Regions from separate parts of the Shewanella sp. BJSY2023SW005 genome, predicted to be linked through region 1. Evidence: riboswitches for the same ligand, from Rfam matches in the RefSeq annotation. Region 1 holds a riboswitch; each other region holds the start of a gene.
What was found. A riboswitch is a leader RNA that binds a small molecule or an ion and turns the genes downstream of it on or off. The one in region 1 is predicted to bind lysine.
Positions count from the first base shown of each region.

Region 2: it holds a riboswitch for lysine, as region 1 does, so the genes downstream of both, lysC (lysine-sensitive aspartokinase 3) here and ACMHXI_RS20990 (Na+/H+ antiporter NhaC family protein) in region 1, are expected to answer to the same signal.
Region 3: it holds a riboswitch for lysine, as region 1 does, so the genes downstream of both, ACMHXI_RS07895 (Na+/H+ antiporter NhaC family protein) here and ACMHXI_RS20990 (Na+/H+ antiporter NhaC family protein) in region 1, are expected to answer to the same signal.

Region 1 is NZ_JBKORJ010000065.1:83,105-88,513, forward strand. It holds gene ACMHXI_RS20970 (amidohydrolase family protein) at 1-108, opposite strand, end outside; gene ACMHXI_RS20975 (H-NS family nucleoid-associated regulatory protein) at 402-797, opposite strand; gene ACMHXI_RS20980 (electron transfer flavoprotein subunit beta/FixA family protein) at 1,117-1,866, shown strand; gene ACMHXI_RS20985 (electron transfer flavoprotein subunit alpha/FixB family protein) at 1,867-2,790, shown strand; lysine riboswitch at 2,881-3,079, shown strand; gene ACMHXI_RS20990 (Na+/H+ antiporter NhaC family protein) at 3,161-4,732, shown strand; gene brnQ (branched-chain amino acid transport system II carrier protein) at 4,864-5,409, opposite strand, start outside.
Region 2 is NZ_JBKORJ010000021.1:4,479-9,887, reverse strand. It holds gene fusA (elongation factor G) at 1-363, shown strand, start outside; gene arcA (two-component system response regulator ArcA) at 688-1,404, opposite strand; gene ACMHXI_RS06040 (DUF3293 domain-containing protein) at 1,965-2,399, shown strand; lysine riboswitch at 2,482-2,658, shown strand; gene lysC (lysine-sensitive aspartokinase 3) at 2,795-4,162, shown strand; gene ACMHXI_RS06030 (succinylglutamate desuccinylase/aspartoacylase family protein) at 4,152-5,258, shown strand.
Region 3 is NZ_JBKORJ010000026.1:31,259-36,667, forward strand. It holds gene ACMHXI_RS07880 (N-acetyltransferase family protein) at 1-6, shown strand, start outside; partial or broken gene ACMHXI_RS07885 (DUF3302 domain-containing protein) at 397-631, shown strand; gene ACMHXI_RS07890 (HlyD family secretion protein) at 943-2,073, shown strand; gene ACMHXI_RS07895 (Na+/H+ antiporter NhaC family protein) at 2,158-3,738, opposite strand; lysine riboswitch at 3,821-3,992, opposite strand; gene ACMHXI_RS07900 (5'-methylthioadenosine/S-adenosylhomocysteine nucleosidase) at 4,205-5,032, shown strand; gene ACMHXI_RS07905 (hypothetical protein) at 5,105-5,409, opposite strand, start outside.

The DNA.
Region 1 (5,409 bases):
GGCGGTCAATCTCGGAGTATTGTCTGTCAGTTGCGTTTCATCGGCGTAGGCGCTGCAGGCCACAAGGCTGATAAACAGCAGTTTTGCGGCGGGGAAAGAGGGTTTCATCTGTTGTGGCTACCTTGTCATTATTCTTTTGGGGAAAAGTCACAGCTATCAGTAAAAAGATATGAACATCAGTATATATTCACTACTTTTTTACCAAAGAGTTACAGATATCCATAATACAAAAAGGTATCTGAGGCCGACGGGATACATGGCTGTGCTGATGTCCATAAAAGTTAACCCAGTCAAAATGTAAATGCCAAGGCGTAATTGTAAGGCTTTTTAACAGATGCCAGACGTCTATCAGACATAAAAAAGCCCCGACACTGTCGAGGCTTAAGTAAATAGATGCCTGATTAGATCAGGAAATCATCCATTGAACGACCTTTGTCTACTTCGTTCTTGAATACAGTTGGCATACGGCCTTGACCGGTCCAAGTAATAGTTTCACCATCTACAACGATTTTGTATTTTGGTGGGCGAGGAGCACGCTTCTTGGGAGCAGCCTTGGCGGCAGCAACATTACCCAGATCTTCAACAGACAGGCCAACGGCTTCCATCTGCTTACGGATATCTTCTATTTTAGAAAGACGTTCAGCTTGTGCCTTTTCTTCTTCCTTGGCTTCCTCTTCACGATCAATAATGATCTTATCCAATTTGGCAGCCAGATCGCGCAGATCTGCAACGCTCAACTCTTTTACTGCGGCCTTAAAACGACGACCGTGAGTCAATATATCAAGAAAATCGCTCATAAGTATTTTGGTCCCACGCTAATTTATAAATTGGGTTATGGTGAACATCGCTATAAATAATAGAAACTATAAGAGTCTGGATCAAATATTTTTACGCCAATTGACATTAATTTCTTTATTTAACTCAATTCTATGACCATGAAAGTTGCCAAGTGTTCAAAAAACTGGCCTTAAAGTGTGACAGAAGTGACAAACGAGCGTTTAAGTTGCTGTTGACGTTAACGTCAACAGCACGTAAAGTTGAGCCATCCTGTACTGATGGCCCTGGTATCATCGGTACGCAACCCACATTAGATACAAGGTGTAGGAAGGAAACCCTATGAAAGTATTGGTGCCAGTAAAACGTGTGGTCGATGCCAATGTGAAGGTCAGGGTCAAGGCCGACAACACAGGCGTTGAAACAGCCAACCTGAAAATGGCGTTGAATCCATTTTGTGAGATTGCGGTAGAAGAAGCCGTGCGTCTGAAAGAAGCCGGCAGTGCTTCTGAAGTCGTCGTTGTCAGCATAGGTCCCAAGGCGGCACAGGAGCAACTGCGTACCGCACTAGCTCTGGGTGCCGACCGTGCCATTCACATCGAAACCGATGAAGAGCTGGTGCCCCTTTCTATTGCCAAACTGCTCAAGGCGGTGCAGGACAAGGAACAGGCGCAACTTATTCTGCTCGGTAAGCAGTCCATCGACGGCGATAACAATCAGACAGGACAGATGCTGGCGGCGCTCGCCGGTATGCCTCAGGCAACCTTTGCATCTGAAGTGAAGCTGGAAGGCGAAACTCTGCTGGTCACCCGTGAAGTGGATGGCGGCTTACAGACTCTGTCCATGCCTCTGCCTGCCGTGGTCACCGCAGATCTGCGTCTGAATGAGCCCCGCTATGCTTCTTTGCCCAATATCATGAAAGCCAAGCGCAAGCCGCTGGAGACCATGAGCATTGATGACCTGGGAGTGGCGCTCAAGCAGCACGTACAGGTGTTGGAGGTAGCAACGCCGGCCAGCCGTCAGGCGGGTGTGATGGTGGCTTCCGTTGAGGAGCTGGTGGACAAGTTGAAAAACGAAGCGAAGGTGATCTAAATGGCCGTATTAGTAATAGCTGAACACGATAATGCCAGCCTGAAACAGGACACAGCCAAAGTTGTCGCCGCAGCCAAAGCCATAGGGGGAGATATTCACCTCTTGGTTGCCGGTCAGGATTGTAAGGCCGCCGCCGATGCTGCCGCCAAGCTTGAAGGCGTCAGTAAAGTACTGCTGGCCGATAACCCTGCCTATGGTGCTCATCTTGCCGACAATATTGGTGAACTCATCTTGTCTCTGAGTGGTGACTACAGCCACATTCTGGCTGCAGCTTCAAGCCAGGGTAAGGACATACTGCCAAGAGTGGCGGCTTTGCTGGATGTGGCTCAACTTTCGGAGATCACCAAGGTGATTGATGCCGAGACTTTTGTCCGTCCCGTTTATGCCGGTAACGCCATGGCAACCGTTAAGAGTCTGGACGATAAGAAAGTGGCCACTGTGCGCGCCAGCGCCTTCGACGCCGTTGCCGAGACAGGCTCAGCTGAAATCAATCAGCTCGATAGCGTCTTTGACGCCAAGAGCAGCTTTGTATCCCAGAGCCTGACCGAGTCGGCTCGTCCGGAGCTTGGCAGCGCCAGAGTCATTGTTTCCGGTGGTCGCGGTATGGGTAGTGGCGAAAACTTTGCCATGCTGGAAGCCTTGGCCGATAAGCTGGGCGCCGCCGTAGGTGCATCGCGGGCAGCAGTGGATGCCGGCTTTGTTCCCAACGACCTGCAGGTTGGCCAGACGGGTAAAATCGTGGCGCCAGAGCTTTATATCGCTGTGGGTATCTCCGGGGCGATTCAGCATCTGGCCGGTATGAAGGACTCAAAAGTCATTGTGGCCATCAACAAAGATCCTGAAGCGCCTATCTTCCAGGTTGCCGATTATGGTCTGGAAGCTGACCTGTTTGATGTTGTGCCTAAATTGAACGAGTTGATTTAATCTGTGATCTAGGTCACGATAGGCGGCTTTGGGGTAGCATCCTCAAAGCCGCCTATGTTTTTATGTGCCTCACGCCTGACATCAGGCGTCCTGAGAAGTAGAGGCGCACTAAATATCAGTAGCGGTAAGCAGGGTGATTCCGTTTATGTATCGCGAAAGGATTTGGTGCCGAAGTGGTTGCGACTTATCAAGGTCCACCGCTGGGGCTGTTACCAAATAGGGGCAGCACTGCCATAGTATATTCTGTCGGGATGACAGATTGACGTTACTATGGAGCGCTACTGAAAGGACAGGTGCTACTCGGTATGCCATTGCCTTTTCCCACCAGTTCAGTTGCCCTCCATTCGTATTTAACGAAGAACAAGACTCAATGACACTAACAAGTTATGCCGATTCGGCACTCTCTTTGTTGCCGCCGGTTGTGGCAATTTTATTGGCGATCCTCACCCGTCGGGTGCTGTTATCGCTGGGGCTGGGGATATTGATTGGAGCCCTGTTGCTCAATCAATGGTCGGTATTGGACACCGGGGTTTATCTGGGGCAAAGGGTGCTTTCCCTGGTATGGGACGATGACGCTTTCAATGCCTGGAACCTGTATATTCTGGGATTCCTGGTGCTGCTGGGGATGATCACTGCGCTGATCACCGTCAGTGGCTCGGCCAGGGCCTTTGCCAACTGGGCCAGACAGCATATCCGTAATCGCCGTGATGCCAAGCTGCTGACCATGTTTCTCGGCTGTGCGGTGTTTATCGATGACTACTTCAATAGCTTGGTGGTGGGCAGTATCGCTAGGCCTCTGACCGACAGATACTATATCTCCCGCTCCAAACTGGCGTATCTTTTGGATTCTACCGCGGCACCCGTGTGCGTTATCTCGCCGGTGTCCAGTTGGGGCGCCTATATTATCGCCCTTATCGGCGGCATTCTCACCGCTCACGGTTTTACTGAAGTAGGACATCTGAGTGCTTTCGTGCAGATGATCCCTATGAACTTCTATGCCCTGTTTGCCCTTGCGCTCTTGCTGTGTGTCACCTTTATGGAGCTGGATATTGGCGCCATGCGCAAACACGAGCTCAACGCCCGCAAGGGCAATCTCTATGATGAGTCCAAGGGGTTGCCCCCCGGTGCCAATGCCGATCTGCCCGAGGCGGAAACCGGCCAGGTGCACGGCCTGTTCCTGCCCATAGGTGTCTTGGTGGTGGCGACCTTCTATTTTATGGTTTCCAGTGGTGCCGATGCCCTGGCGGCAGAAAGCCTGCCTTTCAGTATCATAGGTGCCTTCGAGAAAACCGATGTGGGCTCGTCACTGTTTTTCGGCGCCTCCATCGGCCTGGTGGTGACGCTGCTGCTGGCCTTTATCCAGAAGATTGAAGCCAAGATGATCCTCAAGGCACTCACCTCGGGTGCCCGTTCCATGTTGCCGGCCATCTATATTCTGATGTTTGCCTGGACCATAGCCGGGATCATCGGCTCACTGGAAACCGGCAAGTTTATGGCCAGCCTCGCCAGTGGCAATATTCCCTTTGCCTTGTTGCCGGCCGTGCTATTTATTTTGGCTGGGCTTACCGCCTTTTCTACCGGCACCAGCTGGGGCACCTTTGGTATCATGTTGCCGATTGCCGCCGATATGGCCATGGGCAGCCACAGTGGCATGATGTTGCCTATGCTGGCCGCCGTGCTTTCCGGGGCTGTGTTTGGCGATCACTGCTCGCCGATATCGGACACCACGATTCTGTCATCCACAGGTGCCAGCTGCCATCATATCGACCATGTGCTGACTCAGTTGCCCTATGCGGTCTTGGTAGCAGTTATTTCCCTCGGCGGCTATATAGTACTCGGCTTTACCGAGTCGGTATGGCTTGGGCTTGCCAGCAGTTGTGTGCTGTTTATGCTGGGGCTGGTGTGGCTCAAGTGGCAGCAGCCCAAAAACAGTGCTGCCTAGCCGGCCAATTAAAAAACGCTGCCTCGGCAGCGTTTTTTGTTACCTATAGTTCAGGGCTATCTGAGTTGGAGGCGTACTCTCGTCTTGGATATTCAGGCTAAATACCTATTGATTCAAACTGGCCTCGCCAATTATTTTTGTGGCAGCTCTATTGAGTTTTCCGTGATGACGCGAGCCGATGCCGAGCGGGCAAACAGAGTCAAACTCGTCGCTATGGCCAGAACAATAACCGTCGGGACAATCCAAGCTGCATAGCAAGCGTATAAGGGTAGATATTGGTTCAAAATTGCATCCAGGCTGGCAGGCATACTGCCGAGAATATGCAAGGCGTCCAGAGCGCCAAAAATCAACGCTGCCGCTAAGGTTGCAAGTACGCCAGACATGGACACAAGGCGCCGTAGCGGGGCAATCAATAACAGGGCAATCGCAATCGGATGCAGGGCTACCACGACGGGTTGGGTGATCTGCAAAAGTTGCTCCAGACCAATATTGGCAACCAACGCTCCAATTATCATGGTGACCAGCACACTGTTACGGTAAGACACTTTACTGAATGTGCGGCTATAAAACTCACTGCCGGCAGTCGTCACGCCGATTATCGTCGTCAGGCAAGCCAATATCATCACAGCTCCCAACAGCAAGGTACCTAAAATACCAAAATGTGTTGTGGTAAAGGT
Region 2 (5,409 bases), on a different contig from region 1:
ATCGCGTTTGAAATCGCTGCCAAGGGTGCATTCCGTCAGTCTATGCCTAAGGCCAAGCCTCAGTTGCTGGAGCCTGTGATGAAGGTTGACGTGTTCACTCCAGACGATCACGTTGGTGACGTTATCGGTGACTTGAACCGTCGTCGCGGTATGATCAAGGATCAGGAAGCTGGTCTGACTGGCGTACGTGTTAAGGCTGACGTGCCACTGGCAGAAATGTTCGGTTACATCGGTCACCTGCGTACCATGACTTCTGGTCGTGGTCAGTTCTCCATGGAGTTTTCTCACTATGCTCCATGTCCTGCCAACGTGGCTGAGACTGTTATCGCAGAAACCAAGGCTCGTAACGCAGCCAAGAAATAAGGATTAATTATCCTGATAAAAACCCGCCTTGATGGCGGGTTTTTTTATGGGCGAATATCTAGTGCCGCGAAGCCAGCAGAATCAAACTTGCATTCAGCTCGGCGGATGCCGATGAATATCAATGGGCAATCGTATGGCAACTGTTTTCGAAAGTGGCATATGTGGCAAAGGAGCTACCTAAGATAAAGGAGCTGGGATTGGCAGAGAATTACCGTGAGGAAGCCACTGCGAATATCAGTAGCTGGGGGAACCGAAATAGGTGAGCAGATAAACAAAAGCCAGCTCGATAAGCTGGCTTTGTGCAGAGCCGATAAAGCGTGTTTATCAGTCTTCGAGGTTACCGCAGAAACGGTAGCCTTCGCCGTGGATGGTGGCGATGATTTCCGGTGTATCAGGCACACTTTCGAAGTGCTTACGAATACGACGGATAGTCACATCAACAGTACGGTCGTGTGGCTTGAGCTCACGGCCGGTCATTTTCATCAGCAGCTCAGCGCGGCTGAGGATCTTGCCTGGGTTTTCCACAAAGTGCAGCATAGCGCGGAATTCGCTACGTGGCAGCTTGTAAGATTCACCCTGTGGGCTCACCAGAGAACGGCTGTTGATTTCCAGGCTCCAACCATTGAAACGATAGTATTCAACGGCAGCCTTTTCTTCAATTTCAGCGCCAGAGCTGTTGACTCGAGTCAGCAGGTTACGGGCACGAATGGTCAGTTCACGAGGGTTGAACGGCTTGGTGATGTAATCATCGGCACCGATCTCCAATCCAAGGATCTTGTCCACTTCGTTGTCACGGCCAGTAAGGAAGATGAGACCGATATTGTTGATTTCGCGCAATTCCCGCGCCAACAGCAAACCATTCTTACCTGGCAGGTTGATATCCATAACCACCAGGTTCACCTTGTTTTCCTGCAAGGCTTTGTGCATCTCTGCGCCATCATTGGCTTCGGTTACCACATAACCTTCTGCCTCGAAAATACTTCTCAGCGTGTTACGGGTAACGGCTTCATCTTCAACGATCAGAATGTGCGGGTTTTGCATGTTATTTACCTAATTAAATCAGTTTATCTAACCATGAGCGCGGGTGACGCTCCGCTATACTCTCTAAAACGCCAACATTCACAGGGTTCACGTAAGTGCTGTTCAAAACTGAAATGAAACGGCAACACACTTCATGATTAGCAAAAAGTATGCTCTCCACCCGGAGAGGCGCGAACTGTACTGTCTAGGATTCCCAGTGGCGGGATTTAGTTCCTGAAAGACATGGAAAATCCAGAAAATGTCATCTTAAAACCAGATTACATTTGGTACAGAGTCGTTATCGATAGAGACTTATGCTGTAGCGTAATGGCGCTAGCCGGGTCACACACTTAACTCTAAGCCTCTGTCGATACAATCCATTGTACTAGGATTGGGCATTTGTTAACAAATGAAATGTTAACAAATTAATGTTTAACTATGATCTACATCACAAGTTTTTGCGTTACCTATTGAAAGATAAGCATTTTGTATTTTGTCTTACTGTGAGCTTGCTCACGGGGCTAGGGGAATGCAAAAGCCTTTGCTAGAATAAATCCGGTTCATTAGAGACAGATACTACAATGGATGCTGCATTTGAAAGTCTCTGGCAGTACTACCAGAGCGCATGCTTTTTATTGACTCAGTCGTTTTCTTCCGCTGTTCCTTTCGCTATTGTCACCGCCCATAATCCCCTTGGGCAAAAACTCACTTCTTGCCAAAACCGCCTTCTCGATCGGCAGCTACAACACGATATTGATAAGCTGGGCATTCCTTACCGGGCGATCATAGGCGCTGCTGATGATCTCAGTCATATGGAAAAAAGCTGGGCTCTGTTTCTGGATAAGGCCGCGGCAATAGAACTGGCATCAAAGTATCGCCAAAATGCCCTTTACTACGTTGATAGTGGGCTCTTGACCTTGGTGCCTTGCCTGAAAGGGGAGCGAGAGGTGGCGCTTGGACAGTTTGCTGCCAGGGCGCGCCTGGTCAGCGAGTTACCCGAGCTCAGTGACGGATGAGTTGAGGAAATTTCATCCTGCGCAAATTAGCATTGACTTCATAAGGACTTTATTGCTAATTTTTTCATCCCTTTCGCGAGAAAGGAACAGAAGAGGTGCGTTAACTAGGTAGTGAGTCAGAGGAGGCCAATTCTCCAATGACGGCTCATGAGGGAGATTAACGCCGAGGTCGGGATGCGTATTGGCTACGCTTCCGGTCGGTTGGTCAGGCTGAATCCTGGCGACTGTCACCTGGTTTTGGTGGAGAGCTTCTGGTGACGATCGCTGTTTCCCTGCTATGGGGTGCGTTATCTCTGCACCAGGCTCTTCGAACGTTATCTGTTCGGAGCTTAACTCATGAAATCTATTCTCGTTATCGACCTTTCCCTGTTACCTGCCTGTGGGGGAATGCGCTGATGTCTCTTGTTGTTGCCAAGTTTGGTGGTACCTCAGTTGCCGATTATCAGGCGATGAATCGCTGTGCCGATATAGTGCTTGGAAACCCGGCCACCCGTCTGGTTGTGGTCAGTGCATCCAGTGGCGTAACCAATCTGTTGGTGGAGCTGTCCCAGGCAGACATGGGGGATGAGCGCCGTCTCAAGCTATTGAAAGAGATAGCCACCATTCAATACGCAATTCTGGATAAACTTGGCAGACCGGCAGATGTTGCCGCGGCGCTGGATGCTTTGCTCAGCCGCATGGCAACGCTCAGTGCCAGGTTATTGCAGGCGCCGAGTCATGCTATGGTCGATGAGATCCTATCTTTGGGCGAACAGTGTTCTTCAGCGCTGTTTGCCGCGGTATTGAGAGAACGTGGTGCCAAGGCCAGCGCCTTTGATGTGCGCCAGGTGATGCGTACCGATAGCCATTTCGGTAAGGCCGAGCCACAAATCGCCGAGTTGAAGCGACTGGCGACAGAGAAATTGCAACCTTTGCTTGAGCAGCAACTGCTGGTGACCCAGGGCTTTATCGGCGCCGATGCCGATGGCCGAACCACTACGCTTGGGCGTGGTGGCAGCGATTATTCTGCGGCCCTTTTGGCTGAGGCGCTGGAAGCCGATGCGGTCGAGATCTGGACCGATGTAGAAGGGATTTACACCACGGATCCCCGACTGGCTCCCAACGCCAGGCCTATCGCAGAAATCAGTTTTAATGAGGCGGCAGAGATGGCTACTTTCGGTGCCAAGGTGTTGCACCCTGCCACCATCTTGCCGGCGGTGCGTCAACAGATCCAGGTGTTTGTCGGCTCCAGTCGGGCACCGGAAAAAGGTGGCACCTGGATCCGTCACCAAGTGGAAGATGAGCCGGTATTCAGGGCCGTTGCGGTGAGACGAGATCAGACCCTACTTAACTTGCACAGTTTGCAGATGTTGCATGCCCAGGGCTTTTTGGCAGAGACCTTTGCCGTGTTGGCGCGGCACAAGATCAGTGTCGATCTCATTACCACCTCAGAGGTGAACGTGTCGCTGACGCTGGACAAAACGGGCTCAGATTCGGCCGGCAAGGGGCTTCTGACCGAAGCTCTGCTGCAGGAATTGTCGCAAAACTGCCGTGTGCGGGTGGAAGACAAGCTGGCTCTGGTGGCCATCATAGGCAACAAGATAGCCACTACTGCCGGGATCTGTCGCCGGGTATTTGAAGTGCTTGAACCCCATAACGTCCGAATGATCTGTCAGGGCGCCAGTCCGCACAATCTTTGTGTCTTGGTGTCGGAAGCCGAAGCCGGTGATGTTGTTGCCGCTTTGCATCGTAACCTGTTTGAAGGGGCTCAGGATGCAGCTTGAACATCTGCCGGTTGGGGAGCTGGCTGCCGGCCAGCCCTTGACCATACCTGTTTATCGCTTCAAAGGTACCAGCGATGCGGCGCCCAGCGTCTATATTCAGGCCAATGTGCATGGCGCCGAGGTGCAGGGCAATGCGGTGATTTTGCAGTTGCTGCAGTACTTCAAGGCTCATCCGCCTCTGGGAGATATCACCCTGGTGCCTCTGGCCAACCCCTTGGGGATTAACCAGAAAAGCGGTGAGTTTACCTTGGGCCGTTTTGATCCCATCACAGGTATCAACTGGAACAGAGCTTATCTGGATCAGGCCGTCCACCTGGATGACTGGTATCTGCTGCACGGTGAGCTGCCGGAGCCAGCACTGTTTGACGCTTTTCGTCGTCTTCTTATTGCCAACTGTGAGCAGGCATTGGCCAATCCCTGGGGAGTGACGACCGGGCAGAGATTGGCGCTCAATCTGCAGAAACTGGCGCACTGCGCTGACATAGTGCTGGATCTGCACACCGGCCCCAAGTCCTGTAAACACCTCTATTGCCCCGAGTATGAGCTGTCTGCTGCCGGCTACTTTCATATTCCCTATACCCTGGTGATGCCTAAAGGTTTTGGCGGCGCCATGGATGAAGCGGCCTTCAATCCCTGGTGGCAGCTCAGCGACTATGCCAATAGCCGGGGCAGAGAGCTGAAAGTCGCAGTGTCGGCCTTTACTTTGGAGCTTGGCAGCCAGGAGCGTATCGATCTTGCCGATGCCAGCCGAGATGCGGAAGGCATATTAAGTTATCTGAGCTATAGAGAGGTGATAGCCCAGAGCATACAGCCCGAGGTGATGTCGCGTTTTGCTTGTATGCTGAAAGACTATCGGAAGTTTCACGCACCTATGGCAGGTATGGTGGAGTATCTGGCCGAGCCGGGAGTACCTTTGGCTGCGGGCGCGCCTCTGGTCAATATGCTCAGGCTCGACCGAGTCGATGCCGGCACTGAAGTCACCAGGCTCTCGCTCAATGAGGATGTGATCCCTGTGCTGCATTTTGCCTCGGCGTCTGTGCACCAGGGAACTGAGCTCTACAAGGTGATGACCAACTACTTCACTCTTTCTGGTTAAGTCAAAGCCGGATATGAAATCCTTTTTAGCGTCTACCATTCTGTAACCAGCTGATAATTTGTAATATTTTGTGTCTTTTGTTTCTTGTTTGTATCAATTGATGTTACAAGAATTAATCCCTTTGTATTAAGGGAGTGTTTTTGAGCATGGA
Region 3 (5,409 bases), on a different contig from region 1:
AACTAAGGAAGGTGCGAATAAGTCCCATGTGTGCTCTGCGTCGGCTTACAGGCCTGGATGCAAGGCGTGGTTCGCAACAAATGGCCCTAGTCCTTTGCAAGAAGCACAACACAGCAGGCAGGCTTGTAAGCCACGCCCTTCGGGGCTTGCTCAGCAACCGGCTCTCTGCGTTATCCGACTTCGACAGGCCCCGGCATGCCTTCAGTCAGATGCCTTGAACGCCAATTGCTGTGTAAGCCAGAGTGCCACGAGGACTTGTTCGCACCTTCCCTCCCCCTTTCGGGCACGAGTCAATTTTCGTCTTATGCCCCTGAAAAAAATCATCATTCCCGGGCAATCCGCCAGCGGCCATCTACACTTATTCAAGCGTATTTGCGAATAAGGGAACCCGATTAGATGACACTGGATTATATCGCACTGGGGCTGCTGATCTTTGTCGCCCTGGTGATCTTCTACGGGGTGATAGTGATCCACGACATCCCCTACGAGCTGGCCAAGAAACGCAACCACCCCCATCAGGACGCTATTCACTATGCCGGCTGGGTGAGCCTGTTTACCCTGCATGTGCTGTGGCCGTTTCTGTGGATCTGGGCCACACTCTGGCGCGAGGACAGGGGTTGGGGCTTTGACAAAATCCAACAGGAGCAGCAATCACTGCACCATGAAACCGTACTCTTGGCGCAGCAGTTGGAACTATTGAGTGAAAAAGTCGCCGCCCTGGAAGCCCAAAAGCACGCCGCCACAGAGGCCCTTGCAGCGTCGAGTGCCCAAGTCCAAGTCCAAAGCCAAGCCCCAACCCAAGTCCAAACATCTTCAGAAGAGCCCGTAGTCAACCCCAAGCCCACCAGCGGCGTGGACTTGGATACGGCAACAGACTCGGCCGACATTCCAGCTACAGATAATCAGAGCCAGAGCAATAACAAAAATGGGGAGAACAGATAAATGGATCTCTTGCTTATCCTCACTTATACCGCCATCTGCGTCGCCATCTTCAAGATTTTCCGCATCCCGCTCAACAAGTGGAGTGTGCCTACCGCCGTGCTCGGCGGAGTAGTACTGATAGGCACCTTGATTTTGTTGATGAACTACAACCATCCCCATACCGCCATGGGCAGCCAGATGTATGTCACCACCCCGCTGATCCCCTCGGTGCGCGGCAAGGTCATAGAAGTGCCCGTCATCCCCAACAAACTGCTGAAGGAGGGCGAGCTGCTGTTCCGGGTCGATCCGACTCCTTATCAGACAGAAGTCACCCGGCTGGAGGCCAGCCTGGAGCAGGCCAAACAGGCGGTATTGGGTCTGGACGCCGCCTATAAGGCCGCCGAGGCCAGTCGCATCAAGGCCGAGGCCGAACGGGACAGAACCCAACTGGAATATGAGCGCTACCGCAGCGGTTTTGAAAAAGGCGCCTTTACCCGCGCCGATGTCGACAACCGTCGTCAGTACTATCTCGGCGCCCAGGCCTCAGTAGAGGCGGCCGAGGCCGAAGCCCGGCGCGCCAAGCTGGCACTGGAAGCCGAGTATCAGGGGCAAAACACCCAGGTGGCCGAAATTGCCGCCATGTTGGAAAAAGCCAGATTCAATCTGGAGGAAACCAGCATGCGCGCCCCCTCAGACGGTTATGTGACCCAGTTGACCCTGAGACCGGGAATGATGGTGGTGCCCATGCCCCTCAGGCCTGTGATGACCTTTGTCCATCAAGAGGAGCGCTTTTTTGTCGGCGCCTTTAGGCAAAACTCGCTGCTGCGGCTGAAACCCGGTTTCAAGGCCGAGCTGATCTTCCGCGCCCTGCCGGGCAAGGTGTTTCAAGCCGAAGTGATCGAAGTGCTGCCGGCCATAGGTGAATCTCAGGTGCAGGCGCAGGGGCAGCTCTATGGCTCGTCACAAATTCGCCTCAACGGCCGACCACTGGTGAAACTCAAGCCGCTGGATGATCTGAGTCAGTATCATTTACCTCTGGGTACCAATGTGGAGATCGCCATCTACTCCGACAGCTTTGAGCATGTGTCAATCATGCGTAAGGTATTGATAAGGATGAAAAGCTGGCAGAACTATCTCTATCTGGATCACTGATATTCCTTATCGACACGCAAGCCTTTGGCAAGAGTAAAATGCCCCAGGAACACTCCCGGGGCTTTTTTGTATCCTATCTCAGCCTCAGCCGATAGCGGCCTCGGGAGCCGCCTGGAAGCGCCTGGCGTGATAGAGGCAGAAGAGTGCAAACCAAGCGGCACTCACCAGGAAACCGGCCAGGGTGGAATGCAGCAGCCCCATGGCCAGATACCCCAGCGCCGCCCCGAAGGCGACGGTCAGGGCATAAGGCAACTGGGTCAGCACATGATCTATATGGTGACAGCCGGCGCCGGTGGCCGACAGAATACTGGTGCTGGATATGGGCGAACTGTGGTCGCCAAACACAGCGCCGGCCAACACAGCCGACAGCATGGGCAGCAGAAGTTGGATATCGCTGGCGGCGGCCATATCACCGGCGAGTGGCAACATGATACCGAAAGTGCCCCAGCTGGTGCCTGTGGCAAAGGCCATGGCGCAGGAGAGCACAAACACCACCACAGGCAGCAGCCCTGTGGGCAGGTTGCCGTTGGCCAGGCTGGCGAGATATTTGCCGGTTTCCATGTCACGCACCACGGCGCCTATGGTCCAGGCAAACAGCAGTATGTTGATCGCCGGCAACATGGCCATGACCCCTCTGGGGGCAGCACGCAGCCAAGTGGATATCCCAAGGCCGAGGCGCAGAGCCAACAGGCCAGACACCGCCAGGCTGCAAAGGGCGCCGTAAACCAAAGACGAACCCACATTGGTATGTTCAAAGGCGCCCAGCACGCTGAAGGCCTGACCATTGGCGGCCAATACCTGGGCCCCGGAGTCCAGCATGAAATAGATACTCGCCGCCGTCAGTGTCACTATCGGCAACACCATATCCAGCATGCCGCCGCGGCTGTCGGCCGGGGCTTCCATATCCAGCCCTATTGGCCGGCCCTTGGATTCATCCCAGAGCTTGCCTTCGAGCGCCCGCTGCTCATGCTGTCGCATCGGCCCAATATCCAGTTGGAAGGCGATGACTACCACCACCATGATCAGGGTAAATACCGCATAGAGATTCATGGGGATCATCTGCACAAAGGCGGCGATCGGGCTCTGCTCTGTCACCCCATGGGCCACGAGTATGCCGCCCACCAGGGCGATGATATAGGCCCCCCAAGAGGAGATGGGCATCAATACGCACACGGGTGCCGCGGTTGAGTCCAGCAGATAGGCCAACTTGGCGCGGGAGATCTGGAATCTGTCGGTCACAGGGCGGCAAATGGGCCCCACCGACAGACTGTGGAAGAAGTCGTCAATAAAGAAGGCAAACACCATCAAGCCGGTGAGCGACTTGGCGCTCTTGCGGCTCTGGCAGCGCCTGGCGGCCCATTCGGCGAAGGCCCGGGTCGCCCCCGAGGCGGTCATCAAGCTGATAAGCCCACCCAGCAGCAGCATAAACAGCAGCATATTCAGGTTATCGCTGTTGGGAGCACCATCGACCCAGAAGATTTTCAGCACACTGTCAAACAGGTAGCGCAGCGATTGCAGCGGTGAAAACTGCTGTAACATCAGGCTGCCGGCGACTATGCCAACCCCGAGGGAGAGCAGTACTCTACGGGTGATGATCGCCAGCGCAACCGCCAGCAGAGGAGGAACTATGGACCAGGGAGAGTCCGCAAAATGCATGATATTCATGATCTCTTTACACCAAAGAAGGTGGAGATCTACCGATAGGATCGAAGAAACTCAGACCAAGGAGGGCAGAAACTTCTCAGCTCCTTCAGGTAGCGCTCCATAGTGGATGACTATGGCAGTCCTGCACCTGTTAGATACAGAACCAGCAGCTAGGTTTGATGACCTGGCTACTTCGGCGCCGACTCCTTTCCCCGGGCCTCAAAGGCATCACCCTCTTCCCGGTTACTCTTAGGCAGCGCGCCTCTACTCAAAGGTATTCGACTGGCATTCTAACTATCACGGCCCCAATAGCAAGCCAGATTGTGCCTCTGGCGGTAAATATCCCGCCCGGTTGGCATTAAGCCTTTGGCAAGTGACTCATGTCTGGGCTCGCAAATGCCAGCTCCGGCTGTTGACGGCAACCACAGCTGCACCTAGGATCGCCCTCCCCTACCGCGACACTGAAATAACAATTAAAGGTGTGCAAATGACTCTGTTACAACGTTTTTGTGTGGCACTCTGTGCCTTGTTCTCCAGCCATTCCATGGCAACGCCCACCCGGGCACCTATACTGCTGCAAGGCGCCATGGATGTCGAAGTCGACACCCTGGTTCAGGCCCTGAAAGACCCCAAACAGACAACTCTTGGTTCCTGGACTTTCTGGCAAGGCACTGTGGATGGCTATCCTGTCATAGTGTCCCGCACCGAAATAGGTATGGCCAATGCCGCCGCCTCCACCACGCTGGCGATAGAAAAATTTCAACCTGGTTTTATCATCAACCAGGGCACTTCCGGCGGCCACGACCCGGCGCTGCACCGCGGCGACATAGTGCTGGGGAAATACAGCTTCAATATGGGTTCCTATCGCAGCGATCTACACCCCAAAGGCCAAGGCATAGATCCCAAACGCTGGCATAACTTCGATGTCACCATGCGTTTGCGTCAGGATGGCAAGCTGGTGGAACACAAGCGCTTTGATGCCGATCCCAAGCTGCTGGCTCTGGGACAACAACTGGCGTCAGCTTATCGCCATGGCAAGGTAGTGACCGGCGTGATCGGCAGTGCCGATGAGTGGAACCGCGAAGTCGACCGCATCGAGTGGCTGCACCAAACTTATCAAACCTCGGCCGAAGAGATGGAAACCGCTGCGGCCGCCCTGGTTGCCAAGGCATATGAGATCCCTTTTATCGGGATTCGGGTACTCTCCAATACCGACCTGCACGGCGAAGAGTTTGAGCCACAAACCGCTATCCACTGTCAGCAGTTTGTCATTGAGTACACCAAGAAGTTGATCGCAGGTTTGGAAGGTAAATAAGTTTCGAGGACTTCAAAGTAAAAGCCGGTGATATTGTCCACCGGCTTTTGTTTTTCAGGCCCTCATCTTAAGCTAGCTCGCCGGCGATAAGAAAATGGCCTCCACCTCTTTGGCCAGTGTCTGCCAGCCCAGTTTCGAATAGCCTTGCTGGTAACGGTATTCCCAAACCTTGGTTTCCGACTCGGGTGCTTGTTTTCGCTGGATAACCAAGCGGTAGTCATCCATCGTTGGTGACTCTGGCTCCGGCAATGACAGGCTGGCAAAAGTCTGCTTGCTCTCGGCACAGCTCTGGCCGCGATACCGAATAAACACCTGCAAACCCGTATCGAAATCCTTGTCATTAATTTGGGATTGGATCTCGCTGCCGGGCACAGTGT